Regions from separate parts of the Streptomyces sp. NPDC107500 genome, predicted to be linked through region 1. Evidence: riboswitches for the same ligand, from Rfam matches in the RefSeq annotation. Region 1 holds a riboswitch; each other region holds the start of a gene.

Region 1 (10,341 bases):
GGCGCGAGCGGGGGATCCTCGCGCCGCCCTCCTCCCCCTCCACCGCCGGTGACCGCCCGATGACCTCCGGCATCCGTGTCCACCGCGGACCCGGCGTGCTCGCCCACACCGAAGCGCTCCGTTCGGTGTACGTCGACGCGTTCTGCGCGCCGCCCTGGAACGAGGACGAGGAGAGGGCGACGGGGTTCGCGGCGCGGCTGCGGGTGGACGTGGGCCGGCCCGGGTTCACCGCGGCGACCGCCGTGCGGGGCGGGGAGGTCGTCGGTTTCGCCACCGCGTGGACGACCCCGGCGCCCTTCCCCACCGACCGCTGCCACCCGCAGGCCGCCGCGGCCCTGGGCGCCGGCCGCACCGCCGACTGGCTGTGCGGCGCCCGGGGGATCGACGAACTGGCCGTCCGCCGAACCGACCGCGGCTCCGGTCTCGCGGGCCGCCTGCTCGACGCGGTGACCGAGGACGCGCCCGGGGGACGCGCCTGGCTGCTGACGTCGGTCCGCGGCGGACGGGCCCTCGCCTTCTACCGCCGCCGGGGCTGGACCCGGGTGACCCACCCCTCCCCCGACGGCCGGGGCATCGTCGTGCTCCTCGGCCCGCGCCATCCGGCCCGTTTCTCGGCGCCGCTTCCCCTCTGAGCAACCCGGCCACACGTCGGTCCAGGCGCCGCCTGACTGGTCGCACATGCGTGAGTGATGAAAACTGACGCTATGGACCGCTCGCCACGGCGGAGCATCGCCGGCCAGGTCTTTCTGCTGCAGGTCGGCACAGCGGTGCTGCTCATCGTCACCGCGGTGGTGCTCCTTGTGTTCCAGGCGCAGCGCGACAGCACCGACGACGCCCGCCGCACCGCCCTGGGCGTCGCGGAGTCCTTCGCCAGGGCCCCGGGCACGGCGGCGGCCATCACCGGGGCCGGCCCCACGGCGGTGCTCCAGCCCCGTACCGAGGCCGTCGCCGAGTCCTCCGACGTCGACTACGTCGTGGTCTTCGACGACGAGGGCATCCGCCTGACCCACCCCGACCCGGGACTGATCGGCAAGCGCGTCACCGGCCCGCCCGGACTGCTGGAGGAAGTCCTCGGCGGTGGGTCGGTCACCCGTACGTTCGACACGGTGGTGGGCCCGACGGTGAACGCCGACGCCCCCGTGCGGGACGCGGACGGCCGCGTGGTGGGCGGTGTGGCCGTGGGCATCACGATCACGAACGTCAACGAGTCGGCCAACCGGCAACTGCCCGCTCTGCTGATCGCGGGCGCCGCCTCCCTCGCGCTGGCCCTCGGTGCCGGAGCCCTCGTGAGCCGGCGGCTGCGGCGGCAGACCCACGGTCTCGGACCGGTCGAGATCACCCGCATGTACGAACACCACGACACCGTGCTGCACACCATTCGGGAGGGTGTGCTGATCGTCGACGGCGACCGTCTGGTACTCGCCAACGACGAGGCCCGGCGCCTCCTCGGCCTTCCCGAGACGTGCGAGGGGCTCCCCCTCGACCGCCTCGGACTGGAGCCGGGGATCGTCGAGCTGCTCACCTCGGGCGCCACCCGCACGGACGAGATGCACACGGCCGGGGACCGGCTCCTGGCGGTCAGCCTGCGCCGGTTGGACCGGGACGGCGCGGCCTCCGGATCCGTGGCCACGCTGAGGGACACGACCGAGTTGCACCGGGAGCGGAGCAGGGCGGAGCGCGCCCACAAGCGGCTGGAACTCCTGTACGACGCGAGTGCCCGGATCGGCACCACACTCGACGTGGTGCGCACCGCCGAGGAACTGGCGGAGGCGTCGACGCCCCGGTGCGCCGACTTCGTCACCGTCGAACTGCTGGAAGCGGTGACGCGGGGCGAGGAGGCCGCCCCGGGCGACCTGATCATGCACCGCGTGGTCCTGCACGGCGTCCGCGACGACGCACCGCTGATCCCGGTCGGCGAGGCGATGACCATTCGCCCCGGTACTCCCGCGACGACGGGCCTCGCCTCCGGACACGCCGTTCTCGTCGCGGACCTGAGCGCGCAGGCCGGCTGGCAGCTACAGGATCCCGACCGCGCGCCCAGGGTCCTGGCCTACGGCATCCACTCACTGATCTCCGTTCCCCTGCGCGCCCGGGGCGTCGCGCTCGGCGTGGCCAACTTCTGGCGCGGTGCGGGCTCCGAGCCGTTCACCCGGGAGGACCTGTCCATCACCGAGGAACTGGCGTCGCGGGCCGCGGTCGCCATCGACAACGCGAGGCGCTACCACCGCGAGCACACCGTCGCGGTGGCTCTCCAGCGCAGCCTGCTGCCGCACGGACTGCCGGTGCAGAACGCCGTCGACATCGCCTACCGCTACCTGCCGGCGCAGGCGGGCGTGGGCGGCGACTGGTTCGACGTGATCCCGCTGTCCGGCGCGCGGATCGCCCTCGTGGTGGGCGATGTCGCCGGTCACGGCCTGCACGCCGCGGCCACCATGGGCCGGCTGCGGACCGCCGTGCAGAACTTCGCCGGTCTGGACATGGCTCCCGACGAACTCCTCGGCCACCTCGACGAACTGGTGACCGGCCTCGACCGGGACCGCGCCGAGACGAGCAGCGGTTCGGACATCGTCGGTGCCACCTGTCTCTACGCCGTGTACGACCCGGTCTCCGGTGACTGCACCATGGCCCGCGCCGGGCATCCGCCGCCGGCCGTCGTCCGCCCGGACGGCAGCGTGGACTTCCCCGAGCTGCCGCCCGGCCCTCCGCTGGGCCTCGGCGGCCTGCCCTTCACCCCGGCCGAGTTCCGGCTCCCCGAGGGCAGCCGGCTAGTCCTGTTCACCAACGGGCTGGTGACGGGCCGGGGCCGGGACATCGAGGCGGGCCTCGACCAGCTCCGCGGGCGGCTCGCCGGTGCGGACCGGACGCCGGACGAGACCTGTGCCGTGCTGCTGGACGCGCTGCTCCCCGACCGCCCCGACGACGACATCGTCCTCCTGGTGGCCCGGACCCGGGCCTTCCCCGCCGACCGGGTCGCCGAGTGGCACGTGCCGCGCGACCCCGCGGCCGTCGCCGGCGTCCGGGCCGACGCGACGCGCCGGCTCGCCGAGTGGGGCCTCGAGGAGACGGCGTTCACCACCGAGCTGATCCTCAGCGAGCTGGTCACCAACGCCATCCGGCACGCGGCCGAACCGGTGCGCGTCCGGCTGCTGTTGGACCGCAGCCTGATCTGCGAGGTCTCCGACGGCAGCAGCACGGCACCCCACCTGCGCATGGCCGCCACCACCGACGAGGGAGGCCGCGGCCTGTTCCTCGTCGCCCAGTGCGCCACGCGCTGGGGCACCCGGTACCACGCGCAGGGCAAGGTCATCTGGACCGAACAGTCCCTGAACGCCCTCGACCCGGACGGCCCCTGACCGCCCCCCCTCAGTCCGCCAGGCAGCAGTCGCCGCACTTCGAGCCGTTCGGCGCGCGGTAGTAGAGACAGCAACTACGGCGCCGGAACGTGAGATCCGGTCCGGTGATCTCTCCAGTGCCCACGAGCCGTCCGGTGTTCAGCAGCTCCGTGGTGAGGCCGGTGAGCGGCTCGCGCAGCGCGGGGTGCGCCGCCAGCAGCGCGCGGGCCGCCTCGACGAGCGCCGAGGCGGCGTTGCCGTCCAGCAGCCGTGGCGCGACCTTGACGCGGAGCCCTTCGGCCAGCGCTTCCAGGTGGGCCGTCACCTGCCGGTACACCGCGAGGGCGGCGGACGGACGTGCCGTCCTGCCGCGCAGGCCGGCGGGACGGGGCATGCGCAGGGCCGGGCCGTCGTCGGCCCGCTCCAGCCGGCTCAGGTCGAGGACGATGCCGTGCAGGAGTACGCAGGCCAGGGCGGGCGACCAGAGGCGTGCCGCGTGACCCAGGTGGGCGATGGACACGCCAATCCGCGCTTCGGGCGCCCGGTGGCGGTGCGCGACGGCCTCGGCGAGGTCGGTGAAACCCCGCGCGTAGGAGTGGCCGACCGGATGCCAGCCCGCATCCGCACCGCCGACGCGCAGGACGAAGAAGCCCCCGAGGGCGGCCACGTCGTGCAGGGCGGCGGTGACATCGGCGGGTGAGGCCTGAACGTTTCGGGACACCGGTCGCTCCTCGTGAGCGCCGAGTCAGGCGGCCGGGCCGCGGCGCGGGGGCGTGATGGCGTACAGGTCGAGGATGTCGGGCCGCGGTGCGACACCGGGGCCGCCGGCGCGGACCCAGTCGGCGATGTCCTCGGTGGCGTCGGGGTCGTTGACCAGTCCCAGCCAGACCGGACGGGCGCCGGCGGCGCGGCCCGCCGCGGAGGGCTGGACGACGATCACGTTGGCCTGTTCGCACACGTCGAGGCAGTCCGACACCCGCACGGGCACCAGGGCCCGCAGACGCGCCGTCTGCGCCGCGTGATCGACGCCGATGATCTTGGGGGTGCCGCAGCAGCAGTCCCGGCAGACGACGACGCGGGCGGGCGTCGGGTCCGCGGGTGCGCCGGGCGTCGCTCCGGCCGGGCCGGTGTGGGCGGGCATACGGCATCGTCCCTCTCCCCGGGGAGATCCGCCCCGGTGGTCCGTCGAGGAGGCGACCGCGTGAGTCTCCTGGCTCTCGGGTCGTCGCTCGCCCCACCCCTTCCCACCCGGTACGGGCAGTGGTCGTGTGGGGGCTCGCTCGCCGATCACAGTGGCGGGACCGCGCCGGATTCACACCGGCTTCCTCGGGCCGCCGTCGCCCAATTGCTCCGGGCATCCTCGCATCCCGGCCCCGGAGCTGTCAGCGGGGCCCCGCTCCGCGCACGGGCACCGCGTGCCCGCTGAACACCCGCGCTTTGCGCCCTGCCCAAAGGAACGTAATATCGCCAGGTCATAGCCGCGACGGGAGACAGGAAGCCGGTGCGAATCCGGCACGGTCCCGCCACTGTGACCGGGCGTCACGCCCTCGACCTGCCCCGCGCCCACCGGCCGGGCAGCCGGGGGCCGAAGGCCCGGGAGTCAGGACACTGACCTGTCGCGGGCCCGATCCGAGGAGCGCGGACTCCCCAGGAGGCTTACGTGTCAGCCCTGTTCTCCCCTGCCCGACGCCGCCGGAGCCTGCGCGGCACGGCCGCGGCGCTCGCCCTGTCGGCGGCCCTGGTGACCGCCGGATGCGGCTCGTCCGGCGGCGCCGACGACTCCGGCCACGACGGTTCGGCATCGGCGTCGTCCCCCGCGGGATTCCCCGTCACCATCGACAACTGCGGTGTGAGGACGACGTACGACAAGCCGCCGTCCCGGGTGGTCACCATCCATCAGCACCCCGCGGAGCTGATGCTCGCGCTCGGTCTGAAGGACCGCATGGCCGGCACCGCCTTCCCCGACTCGGCCGTCCTGCCGGAGCTGCGGAAGGACTACGAGGCGATACCCGAACTCGCCGAGCGGGAACCGTCGTTCGAGAAGATCCTCGACACCGAGCCCGACTTGGTCTACGGCGGCTACGGCAGCGCCTTCGCCGAGAACGAGGGCCGCTCCCGCAAGGCCTTCGCCGACGCGGGCATCGACACCTACCTCAACCGCGAGTACTGCGGCAAGCAGAGGGTGACGATGAAGGACACCTACGCCGAGATCCGTACCGTCGCGAGCATCTTCGGCGTCCCCGACCGGGCCGACAAGCTGATCGCGGACCTGAAGAGCCGCGTCGCCAAGGCGTCCGCCGCGGTGAAGGGCGAACCGGAGGTGCCGGTCTTCGTCTACGACAGCGGCGACAAGAGCGCCTTCACCGCGGGCGGCAAGGGCCTGGGCACCGACCTGATCCGGCTGGCCGGCGGCAAGAACGTCTTCGGCGACCTCGACGAGGTGTTCGGCGACGTCTCCTGGGAACAGGTCGTCGAGCGCAGGCCCGAGGTCATCGCGATCTACGACTACGCCGGAGCCGGCAGCGTCGAGCAGAAGAAGAAGTTCCTGCTCTCCCAGCCGGCCCTCGCCGACGTCCCCGCCGTCAGGAACAAGCGGTTCGTCGTCCTGCCGCTGACCGCGACCCTGGTCGGCATCCGGTCGGCGTACGCGGTCGGTGACCTCGCCCGCGGACTGCACCGCGAGAGCTTCCGGTGACGGGCACCGCCACCAAGGCGGTAGCCGAACCGGATCCCTCGGCCGCCCGGTCGCGCCGGGCGGGGCGTACGACGATGGCGGGGACGTCACTCGCGCTGGCGGCCCTGCTGTTGGCGTCCGTGACGGCCGGACTGGCCATCGGCTCGGTCCAGGTGCCACCCGGCCAGGTGTGGGGAATCGTGACGCACGCCCTGGGCGCCGACTTCACCCACCCGGACTGGTCCCGCGCGCGGGAGACCATCGTCCTCGACGTACGGGCGCCGCGCGTCCTGCTGGGAGCGGTGACCGGTGCGGGTCTCGCGATGGTGGGCACCGCCCTTCAGGCGCTGGTCCGCAACCCGCTCGCCGAGCCGTACCTGCTCGGCGTCTCCTCCGGCGCCTCCCTCGGCGCGGTCTCGGTCATCGTCTTCGGCGTCGGCTTCCTCGGCCCCCTGTCGCTGTCCGCCGCCGCGTTCGCCGGCGCCCTCGGCGCACTGGTGCTCGTGTACGCCACCGCCCGCACCGGCGGGCGCATCACCTCGACGCGCCTGGTCCTGTCCGGGGTGGCGGTCGCGGCGGTGCTCACGGCCGTCCTCGACCTGCTGCTGCTCACCACCGACCGCGGCAACGAGGCCCGGGCGGTGCTCGCCTGGACCCTGGGCGGTCTCGGCGGCGTCACCTGGCAGACCCTGTGGTTGCCGGGACTGGCGGTGCTGCTGGGCATCGGCGTGCTCCTGGTGCAGGCCCGCAACCTCAACCTGCTGCTGGCCGGTGAGGAGGCGGCGACGACGATGGGCCTGGACGTCGCCCGCTTCCGGGCCCGCATGTTCGTGCTGCTGTCCCTGGTCACCGGCGTACTCGTCGCGGCGTCCGGCCCGATCGGCTTCGTCGGCCTGATCCTCCCGCACGTGGTACGGCTGTTCGTCGGCGGCGACCACCGCAGGGTGCTGCCCACGGCCGCGCTCGCCGGAGCGGTCTTCCTGATCTGGGCCGACATCGCCGCACGCACCGTCGCCGCGCCCATGGAGATCCCGGTCGGCGTGCTCACCGCGCTGTGCGGCGGGCCGTTCTTCCTGTGGCTGATGCGCCGGGACGCCCGGCGCGGCACCGACCGAGGAGGGGCATGAGCGCCGCCACCGACCTGTCCGTCGAGGGCGTCACCCTCACCGCCGGAGCCCGCCTCCTGGTGCGCGACGTCTCGCTGACCGCCTCGGCGGGCGAGGTGATCGGCCTGGTCGGTCCCAACGGCAGCGGCAAGTCCAGCCTGCTGAGGGCCGTCTACCGCGTCCTGCGCCCGGACACCGGCACGGTCCGCGTCGACGGCGCCGATACCTGGTCGATGCCCGCGCGGCGACTCGCGCGCACGGTGGCGGCGGTGGTGCAGGACTCGGCCGCGGACTTCGACCTCGCCGTCCGGGAGGTCGTGGCCATGGGCCGCACGCCGCACAAGCGGATGCTGGCCGGCGACACGGCGGAGGACGCCGCCGTCATCGACGACGCCCTCGCCGCGGTGGACGCCGGCCGGCTGGCCGACCGCCCCTTCGACCGGCTCTCCGGCGGCGAGCGCCAGCGGGTCCTCATCGCCCGCGCCCTCGCCCAGCGGCCCGCCCTGCTGGTCCTCGACGAGCCGACCAACCACCTCGACATCCGCCATCAGCTGGACGTCCTCGGCGTGCTGCGCCGGCTGCCGGCGACCGTGCTGCTCGCCCTGCACGACCTCAACCTGGCCGCGTACTACTGCGACCGCCTCCACGTCCTGTGCGAGGGGGAGGTCGTGGCCTCGGGACCGCCGGCCGAGGTGCTCACGCCGTCGCTGCTCGCCGACGTGTACGGGGTCGTGGGAGAGGTGAGCGTGCATCCGCGTACGGGCGCGCCCCAGGTGACGTTCGTGCCCGGCGAGCGTCCGCGCTGACGCGCCGGGCCTCGTCGCGGGCGGGCCGCGTCAGTTGTTCACGTCCTGCTCGAAGTCGTCGGCGCAGGCGTCCCGTTCGCTCTGCGAATCGGCGTGCTGGACGCAGTCGTCGAAGTCCTTGAACTCGTCCGAGTTGAGGATGGACGCACCGATCGCGATGATCACCACGGAGGCGATCAGACCGAGTCCGCCGAGTACGGCTCCGACGATGGACATCCCACGGCGCGGCGCCCGTCCGCCGCGTGCCCGGCGCGCGCCGATGATGCCGAAGATCAGGGCCAGCAGGCCGAGCAGGGCCCCGCCTATGACGGTCCAGAAGAGCAGGACGGCCAGGATGCCGAGGGCGAGGGCGGCGACCGCCATGCCGTTGGAGCGTCTCATGCCGGCGTCGTGGTGCGTCTGGTGGGCGTCGCCGGAGGATGCGGGGTGTTGGGGAAACGACATGTCGTCACTCTCATCTCTGGTTCCGTCCGGTTGAGTTGCCGTACGTGCCGGATGCCCCGATGTCGGTGGCGGATGCCTTCGAGCCCGGCTTGGGGCGTCACACGGTCGGGTGACACCGCCGCGGGCGGCCGGTGGTCCGTGGCCGAAGGCCTCTTCCGAAGCGGACCGGCACGCCAGACTGGATACGTGCTGAGCAATCTCCCTGAGATACCGACCGGTTTCGTCGGCCGCGCGAACGAACTGGACCGCCTGGACGAGGCGTTGCGTGAGCCGCGCCTGGTGACCCTCACGGGGGTGGGCGGGGTCGGCAAGAGCCGGCTCGCCCTCCAGGCCGCGGACCGCGTGCGCGACGCGGGCGGCCGGGCGGTCGCGTGGGCCGACCTCTGGCCGCTGCCCGACGACCGGCTGCTCACCGCGACCGTCGCGGACGCCCTCGACTTCTCCGACCACACGGCGATCGACCCGGTCGACGCGCTGGGCCGATGGCTGGCCGACCAGCAGCGCCTGCTCGTGCTGGACTCCTGTGAGCACGTCACGAGCGGCTGCCGCGACCTGGTCGACCGGCTGCTGCGGGCCAGTCCGGGGCTGACGGTGCTGGCGACCAGCCGGGAGCCGCTCGGGCTGACCGGTGAGCGGGTCATGGAGGTCGACCCGCTCCCCGCCGAGACGGACGCGGTGCGACTCCTGTGCGACCGGGCCGCCGCGCTCGGCGTCGCCCTGGACGGCACGACGGATCTGCTCGCCGCGGGCCGCCTGTGCCGGTGGCTGCAAGGCATCCCGCTCGCCGTGGAGCTGGTGGCGGGCCAGTTGGCCGGCCAGAGCATCGAACAGGTCGAGGAGACGCTGCTCTCGCGCCTGGACCTCGCCGCGGACCGGAGTGCCGGACCGCCCCGGCACCGCGCGGTGCGCACCACCGTGGGCTGGAGCCACGAGCTGTGCACCCCGGCGGAGCGCCTGCTGTGGGCGCGGCTGTCGGTGTTCCGCGGCCCGGTCGACGGCGACACCGTGCTCGCCGTCTGCGGCGGCGGGCCGCTCACGCCGCCGCTGCTGGCGTCGGCACTCCAGGGCCTGGAGCGCAGGTCGGTCGTGACCGTGCGGGGCGGCCGGCACCGCATGCTCGACACGGTCCGCGAGTACGGGCGGATGTGGCTCGACGAACTGGGCGAGGCACGGCAGGTGTCCGAGCGGCACGCCCGGTTCTTCCTGGAGCAGGCGCGCCTCGCCGACGCGGGCTGGCTGGGCCCGGACCAGACCCACTGGTACCGGTGGACGGAGGACGCTCACGCCGATCTGTGTGCCGCGCTCGACCACTACCTCGCCACGCGCTCCCGCGCGGCCGTCGAACTGACCGGCCTGCTCGGGTTCTTCTGGAGCTGCTGCGGCCATCTCCCGGAGGCCGCCGGCTATCTGGAGGACGCCCTCGCCCTGCCCGGGGCGCCCGGCCCGGCGCGGGTCCGGGCGCTGTGGGCGCTGGGCGTCGCCCAGGTCCTGCGCGGGGACATCCGGGCCGCCGTCGACCTGGCGGAGGCCTGCGGCCGGGAGGCCGAGCAGGTGGAGGACGCGGACGGCCGGCTGCGGGCGGCGTACCTGGTGGGCCTCATCCATCTGCTCACGGGGCGCCCCATGGCCGCCGGGCACACGGCGGACCTGACGCTGGGGCGGTCGGCGGGGGTCACGACCCCGGGCGCGATGATGTGCCGCCTGGTCCGGGTCTTCGCCCTCACCGGCCAGGGCTTCCTGGACCGGGCGCGGGAGGAGGCCGAGTCCCTGCGCGCGCACTGCGTCGCGCTCGGGGAGTGGTGGACCCGCGCCTACACCGACTACCAGCTGGCCCTCATCTCGCTCTTCCAGGACCGTGCGCCGCAGGCGGTCGCATACGCCCGTTCGATGCTGGACGGCAAGCGGCGCATCGGTGACGGCTTCGGGCTGGCACTGGGCCTGGACGTGCTGGCGGCGGCACTCGCGGCCGCCGGCTCCGC
Region 2 (10,341 bases), on a different contig from region 1:
CGGCGCCGCCTACCTCGCCGCCCGTTGGGAGAGCCGCGTCGAGCCTGCCCGGACGACCGTGTTCATCGCCGCCGACACCGGTCACCGGTACGTCGACACGGTGTTCACCGGCCACCACGAGGCCGCCGCCGTCGAGCAGTTGGCGCCCCGTCAGGTGACCACCCCGGACGAGCTGGCGATGCCGTGGTCGCGCATGGACTGGAGGGGCGCGGCGGCGCCGCCGAACGGGTTGTTCGCGGAGAGCCCCCGTTGGGCTGGTGCTCCGGCCTGGCCGCCCCCGGCGGGTGGGGTTCGAGGCCGGCGGCCTCCTGGTGGAAGGCCGCCGGGGCCGGTGGATCAGGGCAGTCCAGGGCGATAGCGCGCAACCTCATCGTCACAGGCTCCGGGCGCCGATGTCTCCGTAGGACGTGGACGCCCGGATGTGCGGGGCGCCGGAGTTGCCGAGGGTCCGGTTCTTCGCGGGTGCGGCCGCGGAGTTCCGCTCCTTGGCTTCGTTGTTTCTGCTGATGGAAAGGTAACGTTGCGTTTGTGGAGCGTGCCTTTTGCTCGTTGCGTTCGCCTGAGTAGTGCGCAGTGCAGGGCGCTAAACTGTTGCAATGGGGTGCGGGATGCTGCAACAGCCGCTCGATGAGGCGTTGCAATGAAATGACCGTGAACGCTATGCTCCAACCGCGCCACGGAACACGAGGGAGGCCGCGATGCCCGGAGGCAGACTCACCGAGCAGGAACGTCAGCAGATCGCGCTGGGAGTGGCCGACGGCCTCGCCTACGCGGAGATCGCCAGGCGTCTCGACCGCCCGACCTCGACCGTCACCCGCGAGATCATGCGCAACGGCGGCCCCACCGCCTACCGCGCCGACCTCGCCCACCGGGCCACCGAACGCCGCGCCCACCGCCGCAGGCGGCCCGCGCCCCGGGCGGTCGAGGCACCGTCGGTGGCCGACGGGCGGGACACCGAGGCCGTGCGGGAGTTCGAGGACGTCTTCACCACCGTCCTCATGCAGTCCGGTATGCCCAAGATGATGTCCCGGGTGATGGCCTGCCTCACCATCACCGACTCGGGCAGTCTCACCGCCGCCGAACTCGTCGAGCGTCTCCAGGTCAGTCCGGCGTCCGTGTCCAAGGCCGTGGCGTTCCTCGAGGCCCAGGGCTTCGTCCGGCGGGAGCGCGACGAACGTCGCCGCGAGCGCTACGTCGTCGACGACGACATCTGGTACCAGTCGATGATGGCCAGCGCCCGCAGCACCCTCCAGATCGTCGAGACCGCGCGGCAGGGCGCCGGCGTCCTCGGCTCCGGCACTCCCGCCGGGGCCCGCCTGGAGAACGTCGCCCGGTTCCTCGACTTCGTCTCCGAAGGCATCGCCCGCGCCGCCGAGCAGGCCCGCGACATCCTGTACGTGAAGGCCGAGACGCCCTCCGGTGACCGCGCCGCGCCGGCCGAGGAGCGCTGACGATCGGCGGCCACGCCCCTGTTCACGCCACGTGCCAGAATGGAATCTCCGTCACCCCCACCGTCCCGCCGCCCCCGCAACGCCGCCCCGAGGTCGCCGTGTCCAAGCCCGTCGCCCGTGAGCCGCAGCGACGCAACGCGCGGTCCAACCGGGCACGCATCCTGGCCACGGCCCGCCGGGAGCTGGGGCGGAATCCGGACACCACGCTGGAGGAACTGGCCCGCGCCGCCGGAGTCGTACGGCGCACCCTCTTCGGCCACTTCCCGGGACGCGCGGCGCTCCTGGAGGCCCTCGCCGAGGAGGCGTCCGAGGTGCTGCGCGGCGCGATGGCCGCCGGGGCGGAGCGGGTCGGGCCCGGTGAACCGGCCGACCGGGCGCTCGCGCACTTCGTGCTGCTGATGTGGCCCGTGGGCGACCGCTACCGGATGCTCCTCGCGCTGGCCCGGCACGACCTGGGCGTGGAGCGCGTCGCCGAGATCCTCGCCCCGGCCCGTGCCGAGGTCACCGCCATCCTGGAGCGCGGCCAGCGGGACGGCGTCTTCCCCGCGCATCTGCCGCCGGCCGTGCTGAGCGCCGGGCTGGAGGCGATGACCGTCGCCCTCCTGGAGCAGGTCAACACCGGGGCCCTGGAGGACGACGGCACCCGGGCCGCCGTCGCCACGCTCATCGCGGCGGGCGTGCCCCAGCGCCGCGCGCACACGGTGGTCGCGGAGGCCGACCCGGCACCGGTACCGGAGGAGCCCGCCTCCGACGCGTAGGCCACCGCCTGCGCCCGCCGGGTCCGCCTCCGCCGTGGGAGGTCATCGGCCCGAGTCCGCAGAGTCCGCCTCCGGCGCGTAGGCCACCGTCTGCGCCCGCCGAGATCCTCCCCGGCGCGCGGATCGCCGGCCGCTCCCGTGTCGATCGGGTCATCGGTCGCGCCCCGGTCCCACGGAGAGGCGTCCGGCTTGCGCCGTCTCCGTCGCGGTCCCGCTCTCCACCCCCGCCGCCACCAGCGCGGCCACCGCCGCCCCCGTGCCGTCGTCCTCCCAGGTTCCCGACCGCGCGCAGCCCAGCAGTGCCAGCAGGTGTGCCTCCAGGGCAGCCCCCAGCACCCCCGCCGGAACGCCGGTGTGGAAGGCGCCCGCCCGCTGTCCGCGGACGATGATCGCGGTGACCGTGTCACGGGCGGGGCCGAGGACGGCGCGCACCGGATCGGGGTCGAGTCCCCGGCGGCGGGCGAGTGCGATGAGCGTGCCGTAGCGGTCGCCGACCGGCCAGAGCGCGCGGACGAAACGGGCCAGCGCGGTCGTGGGGTCGTCCTCCGGGGTGGGCGCGTCCGGTCCGGCGAGGGCATGCCGTACCGCCCGCGCGGCCTCCTCGACCAGCCCTTCGACCAGCGCGTCCCGGCCGGTGAAGTGGCCGTAGACGGTGCGGCGCGCCACGCCGGCCGCCGCGGCGACCTCCGCGAGGCTGCTGTCGGGATCGCGGACCAGCAGCCGCTCGGCCGCACCCAGGATCCGGGCCCGGGTGCTCGTCCCACCGCTTCCGCTGCTCGCGCCGCGTCCCCTTCGCATGCCGCCTCCCGCCTCCTCGGCCTCATGGAGCAGTCATATTTGCACACCACTGTGCAACAAACTACGCTGACGTTTGTCTGCACATCGATGGGCAATTAACTTGCCCGCGTTTTCCCGGAGCCCTCCATGCCCCTACTGGCCACCACCCCCGTCGAGAAGATGAACGGGCCCTACCCACGGCGCTGGTGGGCCCTCCTCGTGCTGTGTCTGAGCCTGCTGATCGTCGTCATGGCCAACACGTCCCTGATCGTGGCCGCGCCGGACATGACCGCCGACCTGGGCCTGAGCAGCAGCGACCTGCAGTGGGTCATCGACGGCTACACCGTCCCGTACGCCGCGCTGATGCTGGTGCTCGGCGCGATCGGCGACAAGTACAGCCGCCGCGGCGCCCTGATCACCGGACTGGTGATCTTCGCGGGCGGCTCGGTGATGGGCAGCCTGGTCGAGGAGACGGGGCTCGTCATCGCGGCCCGCGCGGTCATGGGCGTGGGTGCCGCCGTCGTCATGCCGGCCACCCTGTCGCTGCTGGTCGCGGTCTTCCCCAAGGGCGAGCGGACCCGCGCCATCACCGCCTGGACCGCCACCTCCGGACTCGCCATCGCGGTCGGCCCGCTGGTCGCCGGCTGGCTCCTGGAGGACCACGCCTGGGGTTCGACCTTCCTGGTCAACGTCCCCATCGCGGTCCTCGCCGTCGTCGGCGCGCTGCTCCTCGTGCCGCCGTCCAAGGCGGCCGGCATGGGCCGGATCGACTACGTGGGCGGTCTGCTCTCCATCGTCTCCGTCGGTTCCCTGGTCTACGCGACCATCGAGGGCCCGCACTTCGGCTGGGGTGCCGGCCCGGTCACCGCCGCCGTCGTGGCGGGCGTCGGCCTGCCGGCCTTCGTCGCCTGGGAGCTGCGCCATCCGCACCCCATGCTGGACGTGCGCCGGTTCCTGCTGCGGCCCTTCAGCGGCTCGATGCTGGCCGTGCTGTTCTTCTTCTTCGGCACCTACGGCGCCATCTACTACGCCACGCAGTTCCTCCAGTTCGTCCTCGGCTACGGCGCGCTGGAGACGGGCGTACGGCTGCTGCCGCTGGCCGGCGCCGTGTTCGTCGGCGCCGCGGTGACCGGGCGGCTCACCCCGAAGCTGGGCGTGAAGGCCATGGTCGGCTCCGGCATGGCGATCGGCACGGCCGGTGTCTTCCTGCTGGTCCTGATCGACCAGGACTCCACCTACGCCGACTTCCTCGCCCCGATGCTGCTCCTCGGCCTCGCGATCGGCCTCAGCGTCTCCCCGGCCACCGACACCATCATGGGCACCTTCCCGGAGGACGAACTGGGCGTCGGCGGCGGCGCCAACGACACCGCGCTCGAACTCGGCGGCTCGCTGGGCATCGCCGTCCTCGGCTCCCTCCTCGGCACCGCCTACCGCGACGAACTGGCGAGCCTGGTGGGCGACCGCCTGCCGGCCGCCGCGCTGAACACCGCCCAGGACTCCGTGGGCGGCGGACTCGCCGTCGCCCAGCGTCTCGCCACCGACCCGGCCGCCGGCCCCGAGCAGGCGCGGGCCCTCACCGACGCCGTCGACCGGGCCTTCGCTCACGGCGTCTCGTCGACCAGCCTCGTCGGCGGCATCATCATGGCCGCCGGCACGCTGATCGTCCTCGCCGTCCTGCCGGGCCGCCGCCGCGGCGGCGCCGAGGACCGCCCCGAGGGCGAGCCGACGGCTGCCAACCCCGAACCGGAGCACACCGACTCCGCGCGGTGAACCAGGGCCGCCCCGGCCGGCGCACGCGTCAGTCGGCCAGGGCGGCCAGCTCCTCCGGAGTGCGCGGTCCGGCCCCCGACTCCGGCAACAGGCCCCGCGCCCGCAGCAGTCCGGCCGCCGCGACGCCCCACGGCAACCGCAGCCCCGCCTGCCGCAGCAGATCCGTGCGGGCCAGCGTCGCGGCCGTCGGACCGGTGCGCACACCGTCCGGGGTGAGCAGCGCGGCATCGTCCGACCAGCGCAGGGCGAGGTCGACGTCATGAGTGGCCATCACCACCGTGGTGCCGCCCGCGCGGAGCCGGTCCAGCGTGGCGAGCAGCCGCTCCTGGCCGTCCGGATCGAGCCCGGCGGTCGGCTCGTCCAGGATCAGCACCCGGGGCCGCATCGCGACCGCCCCCGCGATCGCCGTCCGCTTGCGCTGCCCGTAGGACAGCAGATGGGTCGGCCGGTCGGCCAGCGCCCCGATGTCCAGCGCGGCGAGCGCCTCGTCGACCCGGGACCGGACCTCCGCGTCCGGCAGGCCCAGGTTCAACGGACCGAAGGACACGTCCTGCCCCACCGACGCCGCGAAGAGCTGGTCGTCCGGGTCCTGCACCACCAACTGCACCGTGGTCCGCAGCCGGGTCAGCCCCTTGCGGTCGTACGCCACCGGCTTCCCGCCGAGCGTCAACGTCCCCGCACGCGGCCTCAGTCCGCCGCTCAGCAGCCGCATCAGCGTGGTCTTGCCGCTGCCGTTGCGGCCGAGGATCGCCAGCGCCCGACCCTCGCGCACCGAGAAGTCCAGCCCGGCCAGCACGTCCGGGCCCTCCTCGTAGGCGAAGGCCGCACCCCGCAGGGCGACCAGCGCCTGAGCCGTGGCCTCGCTCGTTCCCTTCACGACAACGGCCCTTCCAGTACGAGGGTGAGGGCGGCCAGTGCCGCCAGCAGCGCGCCGCTCGCCGCCGTGAAGGCCACGGAGACGCGGGCCTCGGGCACCAGGACCCGCAGGGTGCCGTCGTAGCCGCGGCCCGCGAGCCCGGACTGGAGCCGCGCCGCCCGGTCGAAGGCCCGCACGAAGGCCGTGGCGCCGAGCCCGCCCAGCGAACGCCAGGTCGCGGCCCGGGTGGTGTGCCCGAGCCGCGCCGCCTGCGCCTCCCGGATGCGGCGCACCGAGTCCAGCAGCAGGAAACTCATCCGGTACGTCACCAGCGCCACGTCCACGACCGGCGCGGGCACCCCCGCCCGCACCAGCCGGGGCAGCAGGTCCGACATCGGCGTGGTGAACGCGAACAGCAGCACCCCGAGCGAGGCCGCCGAGGTCCGCAGCAGCAGCTCACCGGCGCGCACCGGCCCGCCCTGCGCCACCGTCAGAAACCCGTCCGCGCCCCCGACCTGGACGAGCAGCGGCAGCGCGCCCGTCACACAGAAGCCCAACGGCACCCGGTACGCCCGCCACAGCCGCCGTCCGGGCACCCCCGCCGGGCCGAGCAGCACCGCAAGCGCCGTCACCAGCACCAGCGCCGCGCCCGGCCAGGGCGGCAGCGAGATCGCGAGCACGGTCAGGCCGAGACCGAGCACGGCCTTGTCCACGGGGTGGCGGCGGCGCCACCGGCTGCTGTGGGCCGCCGCGTCGATCGGCAGCACTCAGTCCCCTTCGGGGGTGTCCCGCAGTGCCGCCGCCGCGCGCTCCTCGCCCTGCCGCCGGCCTCGGCGCACACCGAAGTAGTACGCCAGCACGCCCGCGCCGAGCGCGGCCTGCACCGCGAACAGCGCCGACTCGATCTCCCCGGACGGCGGTTCGTACAGCGGCGAGAACCACGGCTCGTAGTCCGGCTCGATCTCCGTGATCGCCGTCTCCGCCTCCGCGTCCGCGCCGGCGAACGGCTCCTCCTTGTGGTCGCCGAGCCCCAGCACCAGCGGCAGCACCGCGAGCGCGGCCACGGCGAGCAGCAGCAGGGCGTTGATCTTCGCGTTGCGGGTCATCGGGCCACCGCCTCCTGCTCGTCGGACGGGGTCTTGCCGGACCGGGTCAGCAGTACGCCCAGCCGGGTCAGTTCGCCCTTGCTGGACTGCACCAGCAGCCGCATCACGATCACCGTGAGCAGGCCCTCGCTGACCGCGAGCGGGATCTGCGTGACGGCGAAGATGGAACCGAACTTGCCGAGGGCGCCGGTGAATCCGCTGCTCGGGTCCGGGAAGGCCAGCGCCAGCTGCACGCTGGTCACGCAGTAGGTGGACAGGTCGGCGACGAAGGCGGCGAAGAACACGGCGACCATCAGCGGCACGTCGTAACGGCGCAGCAGCCGGTAGACGCCGTACCCGGCCCAGGGACCGACGATCGCCATCGAGAAGACGTTGGCGCCCAGCGTGGTCAGCCCGCCGTGGGCGAGCAGCAGCGCCTGGAAGAGCAGGGTGATGGTGCCCAGTACCGCCATGATCGGCGGCCGGAAGAGGATGGCGCCCAGACCGGTGCCGGTCGGATGGGAGCAGCTCCCGGTGACGGAGGGCAGTTTCAGGGCCGACAGGACGAACGTGAAGGCACCGGAGGCGCCGAGGAGCAGCGTGCTCTCCGGGTGCTCCCTGACCTCACGGGTGAGTGACCGGACTCCGTGGACGACGAACGGCGCGGACGCGACACCCCAGGCGATCGCGTGCGCCGGTGGCAGAAAGCCCTCGGCTATGTGCATGGCTCAGCAGACCCTCTCCAGCACCTCGTGGATGGACGACGCGCCTTGGCCGGTCTCCTGGCTGACGGGTAACGCAGTCCGGGCAACGCCTTCCCGGATCACAAGGATCCAGTGGCTGCCCACGAGGGGCCGGAGCCGGACTTCCCGATTCACAGTGGCGAGGGCCGCACCGGCATCACACCGGATTTCCCGTTCACCAAGGCGTGGCGACAGTAGTGCTCCCACCGGTGCGGTGACAAGCGGGCCCCGGCCGGCGGGTATCCGGACGACCGGCCCTGGGCTGCGGAGACGTCGCCCTCAGCCGGTCCGGTCCCGTTCCGTGCGCCGCACCACCATCGCGCGCGCCCGCGTGCTGAGCGCGGTCGCGGCGGCGGTGAGGAAGACGAAGCTGTAGGCGATCTGGAGCATCGTCACGATCCGGGCGGACTGCCCGCTGGGCGTGATGTCCCCGTACCCGACCGTGGCGAGGGTGACCACCGTGAAGTAGAGCGCGTCGACACGGGTGTGCAGGCCGGTGAACTCGCCCGGCTCCTTGGCCAGGGCGTAGTACGTGGCCGAGAAGATGTGCACGGACAGGATGATGAGCAGGGTGATGACCATGCCGGGCTTGGTCTCGGGCCGGTCCACGAGGACGTGGTGGATCTGCCGGAGCAGCAGCGCGGCCACGACGGCCAGCAGCAGAGCGCACAGCACCCAGCTCAGCACCGGCCGGTGCGGCCCCAGATGGTCGAGGGGGAGCAGGAAGTAGGCCACCACCACGGCCACCGCGACGCAGACGCGTACGGCCCAGGGCCGGGCGGCGCGCCAGGCGGAACGGGTCCGTACGGTGCGGCGCTCCGTCACCCGGTCGTTCCCGTCGTCGGGGCGTGGGCCGCCTCCGGTTCCGTCCGGCGCACGAGCTGGGAGACGACGAAGGAGACCACCGACGCGGTGACGATCAGCGGCATCTGGTCGTACGCGTCCCCGCCCGTCAGCAGTACCGCGAGGACCGCGCTGGACAGCGGCAGCCCCGTCACGGCGGCCGCCGCGGCGGCGATGCCGAGGGCGAGCGCGGGGGTCACGCCGAAGCCGGGCAGCCCGGAACAGGCCATCGCCGTCGCCGTGCCCAGCAGCACGGACGGGAAGATCGGACCGCCGCGCAGGCTGCCCAGCGCGATGCCCCAGGCCAGCCCCTTGCACGCGACCAGGGCGATCAGCGCGCCCACCGGCCAGGCGTGCGGGTCGGCCGCGAGCTGGGCGAGCGCGGCCTGCCCGGAGAGTGCCGCCTCGGCCGGGGAGCGGCCGGTGATCAGCGCGTACGCGGCGACGCACACCCCGACCGCGGTGGCGCAGGCGACCGTGCGCACGGCCGTGTGCCGGCGCGTCCACGAGACGGTGCGGTGCCCCAGCTCACGGGCCAGCGTGATCAGTACGGCGATCAGCGCCGCCGTCGGGATGCCCCACAGGAAGTCGCCCGCGTCCGGGTTGGCGGCCGGCGGCAGGTCGGGCAGGGCGAGCGCGCCGATCTTCAGTCCGGTCCACTGACCGAAGCCGGTGAAGACCAGCGAGCCGGTGGCGCTGGCCAGCAGACAGGGCAGCAGCAGGACCACCATCTGCGCCCCGGCCAGCCCCGCGCCCTCGATGAGCAGGACGGCCGCGGCCACCGGACCGCCGAGGATGGTGGAGATGGCGGCGGTGGAGCCGGCCGTCGCGAGGATCGCCCCGGCCCGCTGGTCGCCGCCCGCTCCCGCCCGCCGCCGCACCGCCAGCAGCGCGAGTCCGCTGCCGACCGCCATGAGCGGGGCCTCGGGACCCAGCACCACACCGAGGGGCAGCGTCGCCAGCGCGGCCAGGACCGCGCCCGGCAGCGCCTTGGGTCCGACGGGCGGCCCGCCCAGGCCGTTCACCGGCAGATGCCCGCCCGCGCCCGGCATCCGGGTCACGATCGGCGCGAGGATCAGCCCGGCCAGCACCAGCGCGGGCAGCGGCCACCACCAGGGCGGGGTGTCGTAACCGGCCGCCTCGGGCAGCGAGGTCCACACCCAGTGCTGCAACTGGTGCTGGAGGCCGACGAAGAAGAAGCAGGCCAGCGCGATCGGCACCCCCAGCAGCACGCACAGCAGCAACAGCCGCCGGTAGCCGGGGCTCAGCAGCATCTGCCGCAGCGACTGCTCGGCCCGGCCCGGGACGGCGTTCGCCGGCGCCGGCCGACTCGTCACGTGCCCTCCTTCGTCCGCTCCCGCGGGTGCGGCTCAGTTAACGCGAGGGGGCGCACGGCCGCATGCGCACGTAGGCGAGCCGTTCACCCGTACGGCGGACCCGCGTGGCCGGTGGGCCCGGCGCCCCGCAGGCTCGGAACGACCCGGCGGCGCCGTGCAGGGCCGGCGGGCCGAGGCCCGTACGGGGGACACGCAGAAAGGACCGCGCTCATGAGCCAGCACGCCGAACCCACTCCCGGACGCCCGTCTCAAGGCGACGGCACCTGGTCCCGGCGCTCGGACGGGCGGTCCGGCGGCTGGGCGGCCGGCGGCGTCGTCTTCGCGGGCGTTCTGCTGGTGCTGAACGGAGCCCTCGCCGTCCTCCAGGGCATCGCGGCCATCGCCGAGGACGACGTGTACGCCCGCATCGGCACGTACGTCTACGAGATGAGCCTCACCGGGTGGGGCGTCGTCCACGTCGTCCTCGGCGCCCTCGTCCTCGTCACCGGGTACGGCCTGTTGAAGGACATGGCCTGGGCGCGGGTCGCGGGCATCGTCATCGCCTCGCTGAGCCTGGTCGCCCAGTTCCTGTTCCTGCCGTACGCGCCCGTCTGGTCGGTGATCGTGATGGCGATCGACGTGTTCGTCATCTGGGCCCTGGCCGGCCGTCAGGACGCCACGTCGCGGGTATGAGCCCCGCGGACCGTGTCGCAGTTGGGCCGAACGGGTGACTTGACGTAAG
Region 3 (10,341 bases), on a different contig from region 1:
TCATGTAGAAGAGCGTGAGCGGCACGAGGCTGTTCAGCATCGACGCGTCGCGCACGATCATGTAGATCGCGATGACCATGACTTCCCAGGGCGCCATCTGGGCCAGCATGAAGCCGATGATGAAGCCGCGCCGCCCCTTGAACCGCATCCGCGCCAGGGCGAAGGACCCGGCCAGCGCGATGATCAGGGAGAAGACGACCGCGAGGACCGTCACCGTGAGCGAGTTGGTGACGTAGGTCCAGAAGTGGTCGGCGCCGGTCGCGGTCCTGAAGTGGTCGAAGGTGATGTCGGTGGGGAACCAGACCGGGTCGTCGGCGAGGATGTCGCCCCGCGGCTTGAGGGACGTGGCGAACATCCAGTACACGGGGAAGACGAAGCCGATGAACAGGACGACCGCCGTGGCGTTGGGCCAGACGCGGCCGAAGAGCGAGCGCTTCACAGCTCGTCCTCCTCTTGCTTGAGCACGATCCTGAGGTAGTAGGCGGTCAGGCCGAGCAGGATCAGGATGGTCAGGACGGCGATCGCCGCGCCCATGCCGTAGTGCTGGTTGCCGACGCCCTCGACGTAGGCGTACACGGGCAGGATCTCGGTGAGCCGGTCCGGGCCGCCCTCGTTGAAGGTGTAGACCTGCACGAACGCCTTGAAGACCCAGATGACCTCCAGGAAGGTCGTGGCGTAGAGGAAGGGCCGCAGGAACGGCATGGTGACCGTGGTGAAGCTCCGCCAGACGCCGGCGCCGTCGAGCGACGCGGCCTCGTAGAGCTCGCCCGGGATGGTGGTGGTCGCCGCGTACAGGTTGATGGCGACGAACGGGATGGACATCCAGACGATCAGCAGGGTGACGACGAAGAACGTCGACATCTGGCTGCTGGTCCAGCTGTAGTCGGCCATGGAGTGCCAGCCGAGCTTGTCCAGGACCCAGTTGACGACGCCGTAGCGGGTGGCGAAGAGCCACTGGTAGACGGTGGTGGCGGCCACCACGGGCATCGCCCAGGCCAGCACCAGGCCGATCAGCAGGGTGAACCGCATCCGCTTGCCGAGGCGGGCGAGCAGCAGGCCGATCAGGGTGCCGAGGACCATGATCAGAACGACGTTGGCTGCCGTGAAGAGGATCGAACGGAGGGTGACCCGCCAGAACTGCTCGCTGGTGAGGGTCTCCTTGTAGTTCTCTACGCCGTTCCACTCGGTGACGTGCTGGATCAGCTGCGCCATGTTGAGGTTCTGGAAGGACAGCAGGACGTCCTTCAGCAGCGGCCAGCCCAGCAGCAGCACGGAGGCCGCGACGGCGGGCAGCAGCAACAGGTACGGGGCGAGGGCGCCGGCGCGCGACGCGGCTCTCGTTCTCGGTCCGCCGGATCCCCCGCCGTCCGCCTTGCGGACGTCCGCCGGGCCCGAGGGCGGCCGTTCGGTCTGCACGGTCATGCTCGCGTTCTCTCTTCTCGACCTGTGTACGTCGACCCGCGTACGGTCGCCGGGGCGGGGGCCGTCACCGGCCACTCCGCCCCGGCACACCCGGTGTTACTGCTGCTGCGACAGGCGCTTGTTGAACTCTTCCTCGACCTGCTTGGCCGCCTCGGCGGTGCTCTTGCCGTTGAGCACGGCGGTCATGTAGGTCTTGATCGGGTTGGGCGCGTTCTCGACCGCGGCCCACTCCGGGATCAGCGGCGTGGTGCCACCGCCACCGGCGGCGGGCGCGGCGGCCTCGGCGGCGGCGTTGCCCTTCAGGTTGGACTGGAGCGAGTCCTTGTTCGGGATGACGCCGTTGGCCTTGGCCAGGGCGCCCTCGAACTCGTCGGAGAGCGTGACCTTCAGGAACTCCTTGGCCAGCTCCTGCTTCTTGCTGCCCGCGGCGACGGCCAGGTTGGAGCCGCCGAGGAAGACGCCCTCGGGCTTCTCCGCGGTCGCACCCGGGATGGTGAAGTAGCCGAGGTCCTTCTCGATCGCCGGGTTGGTCTCGATCGCGATGCCGGCTTCCCAGCCCATGCCGATGAAGGCGCCGGTCTTGCCCTTGGCGAAGACCTCACCCTGCTGCGGGGTGGCCTCGTCCTTGTCCTTGGGGGCCTTGGAGAGGGCCTGGAACTTCTTGTAGGTCTCCATGGCCGCGGCGACCTTCGGGTCGGCCAGGTTGGAGACGTACTTGTCGCCGTCCTTCTTGACCAGTTCGGCGCCCTCGCCGATCGCGAGGCCGACGAAGTGGTACCAGTTCTGGCCCGGCAGGTAGATGGGCTCGGCGTCGGTCTTGTCGCCGATGGTCTTGAGGTCGGCGTAGAACTCGTCGCGGGTCTTGGGCAGTTCCTTGATGCCCGCGTCCGCCCAGACCTTCTTGTTGTAGACCACCACGCGGTTGACCACGAACCACGGGGCGGCGTACTGCTTGCCGTCGAAGACGGCGGACTCGTTCAGCGACTCGGACCAGTCCGTGCCGATCGAGCTCTTCAGGTCGGCCAGGTCGGCGAGACCACCGGTCTTCGCGTAGGCCGGCGTCTGGGTGTTGCCGATCTCGAAGACGTCCGGCGGGTTCTCCTCGGACAGGGCGGTCGTCAGCTTCTGCTGAATACCGTTCCACGTCTGGATCTCGAACTTGACCTTCGCCTTCGTCTTCTTCTCGAAGGCGGCCGCCACGTCCTTCTGCCACTGGTCCGGCGAGGACCCGTCCATCACCCACACGGTGAGCGTCTCGCCGGCGTACCCGTCCGCCCCGGCCTTCTTGCCGTCGTCGCCGCTGTCGCCCCCGCACGCCGCGATCGAGACCATCATGCCCGCGATACCGATCGCGGCTATCAGCTTGCGCTTCACGCCACCCTCCTCAGGGATGCCACAAAACCCCCCTGCCTCCCCGCGGTTGCTCGTCGACGCGGACCGCCCATGGGGCCGGGACCTGGACCAATGGTGTAGACCAGTACGGGGAGCTTGGCCCAGACCAATAGGGCTGTCAAGGGTGTTCAACCACGCTCCCCGCGTCCGTGATGCGACCGAGATATGCAGGGACCTTTCATTGCGCAAGCCCCAGATCGGGCGGACCGGGACCGGGTGTACCACCACCCGCCGAACGACGTGCCGGTACGGCGCCGAACGCGCGTACCAGCGACGTCCGACCCCGCTGTGGACTAGACCAAGGGGGGTCCCGGGGGTATACAGAAGGGATCACGGAGCGTGCGGGGCCATCCCGGCACGAAGCCGTGCCACGATGTGAGCCGTGACCGACAGGAATGCCGGTCACTTCGGCACCCGGAGCCGGGAAGGCAGAGCATGAGCACCGACGTCAGCAGTGCGGAGAACGAGGGTGGGGCGACCGTCCGTACCGCGCGCGTGCCCAAGTACTACCGTCTGAAGAAGCATCTGCTCGACATGACCCGGACACAGACACCGGGCACGCCGGTCCCGCCGGAGCGCACCCTGGCCGCCGAGTTCGACACCTCTCGCACCACCGTGCGCCAGGCCCTCCAGGAGCTGGTGGTGGAGGGCCGCCTGGAGCGCATCCAGGGCAAGGGCACCTTCGTCGCCAAGCCCAAGGTGTCGCAGGCGCTGCAACTGACCTCCTACACCGAGGACATGCGGGCCCAGGGCCTCGAACCCACCTCGCAGCTGCTGGACATCGGCTACATCACCGCCGACGACCGGCTCGCCGGGCTGCTGGACATCACGGCCGGCGGACGGGTGCTGCGCATCGAGCGGCTGCGCATGGCCAACGCCGAGCCGATGGCCATCGAGACCACCCACCTCTCGGCGAAGCGCTTCCCCGCCCTGCGCCGGTCCCTGGTGAAGTACACGTCCCTCTACACCGCGCTCGCCGAGGTGTACGACGTCCATCTCGCCGAGGCCGAGGAGACCATCGAGACCTCGCTGGCCACCCCGCGCGAGGCCGGCCTGCTCGGCACCGACGTGGGCCTGCCGATGCTGATGCTCTCCCGGCACTCCCTGGACCGCACCGGCCAGCCGGTGGAGTGGGTGCGTTCGGTCTACCGGGGCGACCGCTACAAGTTCGTGGCCCGCCTGAAGCGCCCGCAGGACTGACGCATACCCGACGAAAACATGCCGCTCCCGGCTGCGAAGTTGCAGTTCAGGACCGATATGCGGACGAGGGCTTCCGCTGTCCTGACGCCGTCACCTACATTTCGTGCGCACTGCACGAGGTGATCAGCGAGGGGACGGAGCCACCGCATGTCACAAGCCCCGGAAGTGAGCAGAGGCCCGGTGGTGACGCCTGTGCGCGTCGTCATCGGCCTCTGCCTAGTCGCACCGTTCGTCGCCATGCTGTGGGTGGGCTCGTTCGCGAAGACGGACCCGACCTTCATCGGCATACCGTTCTTCTACTGGTACCAAATGGCGTGGGTACTCATCTCCACCGTGCTCACGGTGATCGCGTACCAGCTGTGGCAGCGTGACCAGCGCGCCCGCCGGGAAGGCGGGGCCAAATGAACGACGGCGTGAACGGCGTCGCGCTCGGCGTCTTCATCTTCTTCTTCGTCCTCGTCACCGCCATGGGCTTCCTGGCCGCCCGCTGGCGCCGGGCCGCGAACGAGCACAGCCTCGACGAGTGGGGCCTCGGCGGCCGGTCGTTCGGCACCTGGGTCACCTGGTTCCTGCTGGGCGGCGACCTGTACACCGCGTACACCTTCGTGGCCGTCCCGGCGGCGATCTACGCGGCGGGCGCGGCCGGCTTCTTCGCGGTGCCGTACACGATCCTCGTTTACCCGCTGATCTTCACCTTCCTGCCGCGCCTGTGGTCGGTCTCGCACAAGCACGGTTACGTGACGACCTCGGACTTCGTGCGCGGACGGTTCGGCTCGAAGGGGCTGTCGCTGGCGGTCGCCGTCACCGGCATCCTCGCGACGATGCCGTACATCGCGCTCCAGCTGGTCGGCATCCAGGCCGTGCTCGACGTGATGGGCGTCGGCGGCGGCGAGGACACCAACTGGTTCATCAAGGACCTGCCGCTGCTGATCGCGTTCGGCGTGCTGGCGGCGTACACCTACTCGTCGGGGCTGCGCGCGCCCGCGCTGATCGCGTTCGTCAAGGACACGCTGATCTACATCGTGATCGCGGTGGCGATCATCTACATCCCGATCAAGCTGGGCGGCTTCGACGACATCTTCGCCGCGGCGAACGACAAGTTCACCGCGTCGGGCAACGGCGGCCTGGTGCCCAACCACGGCGGGCAGTGGACGTACGCCACGCTGGCGCTCGGCTCGGCCCTGGCGCTCTTCATGTACCCGCACTCGATCACCGCGACGCTGTCCTCGCGCAGCCGTGAGGTGATCCGGCGCAACACCACGATCCTGCCGCTGTACTCGCTGATGCTGGGTCTGCTCGCGCTGCTGGGCTTCATGGCGATCGCGGCGGGCGTCAAGGTGGAGAACGGGCAGCTGGCGATCCCGCAGCTGTTCGAGAACATGTTCCCGGACTGGTTCGCGGGCGTGGCCTTCGCGGCCATCGGCATCGGCGCGCTGGTGCCGGCGGCGATCATGTCGATCGCGGCGGCGAACCTCTTCACCCGCAACATCTACAAGGACTTCATCAAGCCGGACGCCACCCCGGCCCAGGAGACCAAGGTCTCCAAGCTGGTGTCGTTGCTGGTGAAGGTGGGCGCGCTGGTCTTCGTCCTCGGCATGGACAAGACGGTCGCGATCAACTTCCAGCTGCTCGGCGGCATCTGGATCCTCCAGACCTTCCCTGCCCTGGTGGGCGGCCTGTTCACCCGCTGGTTCCACCGCTGGGCGCTGCTCGGCGGCTGGGCGGTCGGCATGGTCTACGGCACGGTCGCCGCGTACGGTGTGGCCTCGCCGACGCAGAAGCACTTCGGCGGCTCCTCCGACGAGATCCCCGGCATCGGCGAGATCGGCTACATCGGTCTCACCGCCTTCGTGCTGAACATCCTGGTCACCGTGGTCCTGACCTTCGTCCTGCGGGCGGTCAAGGCGCCCGACGGCGTCGACGAGACCAAGCCGAGCGACTACACGGCGGACGCGGGCGACCCGGGCGTCGAGGTCGAACTGCCGCCGGCCACGGCGGGCACCTCGCACTAGGTCCTTCGTAGAGGCCTTCCCAGAGGTCCTGGTGAAGGTCTTCTTCCTCAGCGGGCCGCCGGAGAAATCCGGCGGCCCGCTGTCGTACCCGTCGGGCACACTCGGGGACATGGACTTCGTGATCCGGCGGGCGACGGCCGAGGAGTACGACACCCTCGGCGAGATCACCGCACAGGCCTACCTGCGCGACGGCCTCCTCGACTTCGGCGGGGACGACGCCTACCTCCACGAGCTGCGCGCCGTGGCCAAGCGGGCGGCCGCCGCCGAGGTGCTGGTCGCCGCGGCCGACGGCGGGGTACTCGGCGGCGTCACCTTCGTGCCCAGCGGCGGCCCGATGGCGGACATCGCCCGGCCCGGCGAGGCCGAGATACGCATGCTCGCCGTCGCCCGCGAGGCGCGCGGACGCGGCGCCGGCGAGGCACTGGTGCGGGCCTGCGTCGACCGCGCCCGGTCCGTGCCGGGCTGCGCGCGGGTCGTGCTGTCCACCCAGCGCACCATGCACAGCGCCCACCGCATCTACGCGCGCCTGGGTTTCACGCGTTCCCCGGACCGCGACTGGAACCCCCTGCCGGAGCTGGACGACCTCACTCTGCTCGCCTACGAACTGACGCTCTGACACCGCTCCGACACGCTCACGGACACAACATCTGGGGGTGCTGGCGGAGCCCGGCACAAGATGTATGCTCGTGCTCGCTGTCGCCGCAGGGGAATCCGGTGCGAATCCGGAACTGTCCCGCAACGGTGTACATGCGTGCATCCGTACGCCCCCGGGCGTCCGTGCCCGCGTGTCCAGTCCGAGGACCTGCCGACGGTGCGCCCGGCCTCCCGGCCCGGGTGCCATGACGTCCGGGCCTCGTGGAGTGGGCCGGTGGACGCGACGCCGCGTGCGCTCGTGTGCTGCCTCCTGCCCTCCGCCAGGCCCCGTGCCGAGCGAGGGAGTGCCCCCACGTGACCATCGCGCCAGCCGATCCGGCCGCAGCGACCCCGGTGACGACTTCAGCGATGCCGGTGACCGAGGAGTCCGACGGACCCGGTGCCGCCCTGCTGCGGACCCTGACCGAGCTGACCGCCGACCTCCCCGACGCCGACCCCGGCCGGGTCGCCGCCGCCGCGCTGCGCGGCCGGTCCGCCCACGCGGACGAGGCCGAGCTGCGCGAGCTGGCCACGGAGGCGGCGGCCGGTCTCATCTCCGAGGACCCGGTCTACTCCCGCCTCGCCGCCCGGCTGCTGACCATCTCCATCCGCGCGGAGGCCGCCTCCCAGGGCGTCACGTCCTTCACCGAGTCGGTCGCCACCGGCCACCGCGAGGGCCTGATCGCCGACCGCACCGCCGAGTTCGTGCGGCAGCACGCGGACCGGCTGGACGCGACGATCGACCGGGCCGCCGACGACCGCTTCGGCTACTTCGGACTGCGCACCCTGCACAGCCGCTACCTGCTGCGGCACCCGATCACCCGCAAGGTCGTCGAGACGCCCCAGCACTTCATGCTGCGGGTCGCCGCCGGCCTCGCCGAGGACGACACCTCACGCTCCGTGGACGAGGTCACCGCGCTCTACGGCCTGATGAGCCGCCTCGACTACCTGCCCTCCTCCCCCACCCTGTTCAACTCGGGCACCCGGCACGCCCAGATGTCGTCCTGCTACCTCCTGGACTCCCCCAAGGACGAGCTGGACTCCCTCTACGACCGCCTCCACCAGGTCGCCCGGCTCTCCAAGCACGCCGGCGGCATCGGCATCGCCTACTCCCGCGTCCGCTCCCGCGGCTCCCTGATCCGCGGCACCAACGGGCACTCCAACGGCATCGTCCCGTTCCTGAAGACGCTGGACGCCTCGGTGGCGGCCGTGAACCAGGGCGGCCGGCGCAAGGGCGCGGCGGCGGTCTACCTGGAGACCTGGCACGCGGACATCGAGGAGTTCCTGGAGCTGCGGGACAACACCGGCGAGGACGCCCGACGCACCCACAACCTGAACCTGGCGCACTGGATCCCGGACGAGTTCATGCGCCGCGTGGACGCCGACGGCCAGTGGTCGCTGTTCTCGCCCGCCGACGTGCCCGAGCTGACCGACCTGTACGGCGCGGAGTTCGACGCCGCCTACCGCGCCGCCGAGGCAGCCGGGCTCGCCCGCAGGACCCTGCCCGCCCGCGAGCTGTACGGCCGCATGATGCGCACCCTCGCGCAGACCGGCAACGGCTGGATGACCTTCAAGGACACCGCCAACCGCACCGCCAACCAGACGGCCGAGCCGGGCAACGTCATCCACTCCTCCAACCTCTGCACGGAGATCCTGGAGGTCACGGACGACGGCGAGACCGCGGTCTGCAACCTGGGCTCGGTCAACCTCGGCGCCTTCGTCGACGTGGCGAAGGGCGACATCGACTGGGAGCGGCTGGACGCCACCGTCCGCACCGCCGTCACCTTCCTGGACCGGGTCGTCGACATCAACTTCTACCCGACCGAGCAGGCGGGCCGCTCCAACTCCCGCTGGCGCCCGGTGGGCCTGGGCGCGATGGGCCTCCAGGACGTCTTCTTCCAGCTGCGCCTGCCCTTCGACTCGCCCGAGGCGAAGGCCCTCTCCACCCGCGTCGCCGAGCGGATCATGCTCGCCGCGTACGAGACGTCCACCGACCTCGCCGAGCGCAACGGCCCGCTGCCGGCCTGGGAGAAGACCCGTACCGCGCGGGGCGTGCTGCACCCCGACCACTACGGCGTCGAGACCACCTGGCCGGAGCGCTGGGCGGCGCTGCGCGAGCGCATGGCCACCACCGGCCTGCGCAACTCCCTGCTGCTCGCCATCGCGCCGACCGCCACCATCGCCTCCATCGCGGGCGTCTACGAGTGCATCGAGCCGCAGGTGTCCAACCTGTTCAAGCGCGAGACGCTGTCCGGCGAGTTCCTCCAGGTCAACTCCTACCTGGTGAACGACCTCAAGCGGCTCGGCGTGTGGGACGCCCGCACCCGCGAAGCGCTGCGCGAGGCCAACGGCTCGGTGCAGGAGTTCACCTGGATCCCCGCGGACGTCCGCGCGCTGTACCGCACCGCCTGGGAGATCCCGCAGCGCGGCCTGATCGACATGGCCGCCGCCCGCACCCCGTACCTCGACCAGGCCCAGTCGCTGAACCTGTTCCTGGAGACGCCGACCATCGGGAAGCTCTCCTCGATGTACGCGTACGCCTGGAAGCAGGGCCTGAAGACCACGTACTACCTGCGTTCGCGCCCGGCGACCCGGATCGCCCGCGCCGCCGGCCGGGCCAGTGTCCCCGCCCAGGTGACCCCGGATCCCGAAGCGGTCGCCTGCTCCCTTGAAAACCCCGAGTCCTGCGAGGCCTGCCAGTAATGTCCGAGAACACGAAGAACCTGCTCGACCCGGGCTTCGAACTGACGCTGCGCCCCATGCGCTACCCCGACTTCTACGAGCGCTACCGGGACGCCATCAAGAACACCTGGCACGTCGAGGAGGTCGACCTCCATTCGGACGTCGCCGACCTCGCGAAGCTCAGCCCCGAGGAGCAGCACCTGATCGGCCGCCTGGTGGCCTTCTTCGCCACCGGCGACTCGATCGTGGCGAACAACCTGGTGCTGACCCTCTACAAGCACATCAACTCCCCCGAGGCGCGCCTGTACCTGTCGCGGCAGCTCTTCGAGGAGGCCGTCCACGTCCAGTTCTATCTGACGCTGCTGGACACCTACCTGCCCGACCCGGAGGACCGCAACGCCGCCTTCGCGGCCGTGGAGAACATCCCGTCCATCCGCGAGAAGGCCGAGTTCTGCTTCAGGTGGATGGACTCGGTCGAGTCGATCGACCGCCTGGAGAACCAGGCCGACCGGCGCCGTTTCCTGCTGAACCTCATCTGCTTCGCCGCCTGCATCGAGGGCCTGTTCTTCTACGGCGCCTTCGCGTACGTCTACTGGTTCCGCAGCCGGGGTCTGCTGCACGGCCTGGCCACCGGAACCAACTGGGTGTTCCGGGACGAGACGATGCACATGTCCTTCGCCTTCGACGTGGTCGACACCGTGCGCAAGGAGGAGCCGGAGCTGTTCGACGAGCGGCTCGAGCAGCAGGTCACCGACATGCTGCGGGAGGCCGTCGAGGCCGAGCTGCAGTTCGCGCGCGACCTGTGCGGTGACGGCCTCCCGGGCATGAACACCGACTCGATGCGGGAGTACCTGGAGTGCGTCGCCGACCAGCGCCTGACGCGCCTCGGCTTCGCCCCCGTGTACGGCTCGGAGAACCCCTTCTCCTTCATGGAGCTTCAGGGCGTTCAGGAGCTGACCAACTTCTTCGAGCGGCGTCCCTCGGCGTACCAGGTGGCGGT

The links. A riboswitch is a leader RNA that binds a small molecule or an ion and turns the genes downstream of it on or off. The one in region 1 is predicted to bind cobalamin.
Region 2: linked by a shared signal. The riboswitch ahead of ACZ67M_RS10390 (energy-coupling factor ABC transporter permease) and the one ahead of ACZ67M_RS27635 (ABC transporter substrate-binding protein) in region 1 are both predicted to bind cobalamin.
Region 3: linked by a shared signal. The riboswitch ahead of ACZ67M_RS12545 (ribonucleoside-diphosphate reductase subunit alpha) and the one ahead of ACZ67M_RS27635 (ABC transporter substrate-binding protein) in region 1 are both predicted to bind cobalamin.

The regions. Positions count from the first base shown of each region.
Region 1 covers NZ_JBVJPF010000007.1:244,303-254,643, forward strand. The annotation lists gene ACZ67M_RS27615 (GNAT family N-acetyltransferase) at 60-632, shown strand; gene ACZ67M_RS27620 (SpoIIE family protein phosphatase) at 705-3,353, shown strand; gene ACZ67M_RS27625 ((2Fe-2S)-binding protein) at 3,364-4,053, opposite strand; gene ACZ67M_RS27630 ((2Fe-2S) ferredoxin domain-containing protein) at 4,078-4,473, opposite strand; cobalamin riboswitch at 4,536-4,660, opposite strand; cobalamin riboswitch at 4,785-4,963, shown strand; gene ACZ67M_RS27635 (ABC transporter substrate-binding protein) at 4,993-6,027, shown strand; gene ACZ67M_RS27640 (FecCD family ABC transporter permease) at 6,024-7,133, shown strand; gene ACZ67M_RS27645 (ABC transporter ATP-binding protein) at 7,130-7,918, shown strand; gene ACZ67M_RS27650 (DUF4190 domain-containing protein) at 7,949-8,362, opposite strand; gene ACZ67M_RS27655 (ATP-binding protein) at 8,549-10,341, shown strand, end outside.
Region 2 covers NZ_JBVJPF010000002.1:977,298-987,638, reverse strand. The annotation lists gene ACZ67M_RS10430 (pyridoxal-phosphate dependent enzyme) at 1-358, shown strand, start outside; gene ACZ67M_RS10425 (GbsR/MarR family transcriptional regulator) at 699-1,451, shown strand; gene ACZ67M_RS10420 (TetR/AcrR family transcriptional regulator) at 1,550-2,209, shown strand; gene ACZ67M_RS10415 (TetR/AcrR family transcriptional regulator) at 2,360-3,007, opposite strand; gene ACZ67M_RS10410 (MFS transporter) at 3,134-4,756, shown strand; gene ACZ67M_RS10405 (ATP-binding cassette domain-containing protein) at 4,785-5,633, opposite strand; gene cbiQ (cobalt ECF transporter T component CbiQ) at 5,630-6,379, opposite strand; gene ACZ67M_RS10395 (energy-coupling factor ABC transporter substrate-binding protein) at 6,380-6,718, opposite strand; gene ACZ67M_RS10390 (energy-coupling factor ABC transporter permease) at 6,715-7,422, opposite strand; cobalamin riboswitch at 7,453-7,638, opposite strand; gene ACZ67M_RS10385 (potassium channel family protein) at 7,720-8,265, opposite strand; gene ACZ67M_RS10380 (chloride channel protein) at 8,262-9,557, opposite strand; gene ACZ67M_RS10375 (DUF7144 family membrane protein) at 9,831-10,292, shown strand.
Region 3 covers NZ_JBVJPF010000003.1:199,700-210,040, forward strand. The annotation lists gene ACZ67M_RS12510 (carbohydrate ABC transporter permease) at 1-439, opposite strand, end outside; gene ACZ67M_RS12515 (carbohydrate ABC transporter permease) at 436-1,422, opposite strand; gene ACZ67M_RS12520 (extracellular solute-binding protein) at 1,519-2,796, opposite strand; gene ACZ67M_RS12525 (GntR family transcriptional regulator) at 3,250-4,014, shown strand; gene ACZ67M_RS12530 (DUF3311 domain-containing protein) at 4,162-4,419, shown strand; gene mctP (monocarboxylate uptake permease MctP) at 4,416-6,026, shown strand; gene ACZ67M_RS12540 (GNAT family N-acetyltransferase) at 6,136-6,642, shown strand; cobalamin riboswitch at 6,707-6,850, shown strand; gene ACZ67M_RS12545 (ribonucleoside-diphosphate reductase subunit alpha) at 6,975-9,362, shown strand; gene ACZ67M_RS12550 (ribonucleotide-diphosphate reductase subunit beta) at 9,362-10,341, shown strand, end outside; gene ACZ67M_RS12555 (hypothetical protein) at 10,288-10,341, opposite strand, start outside.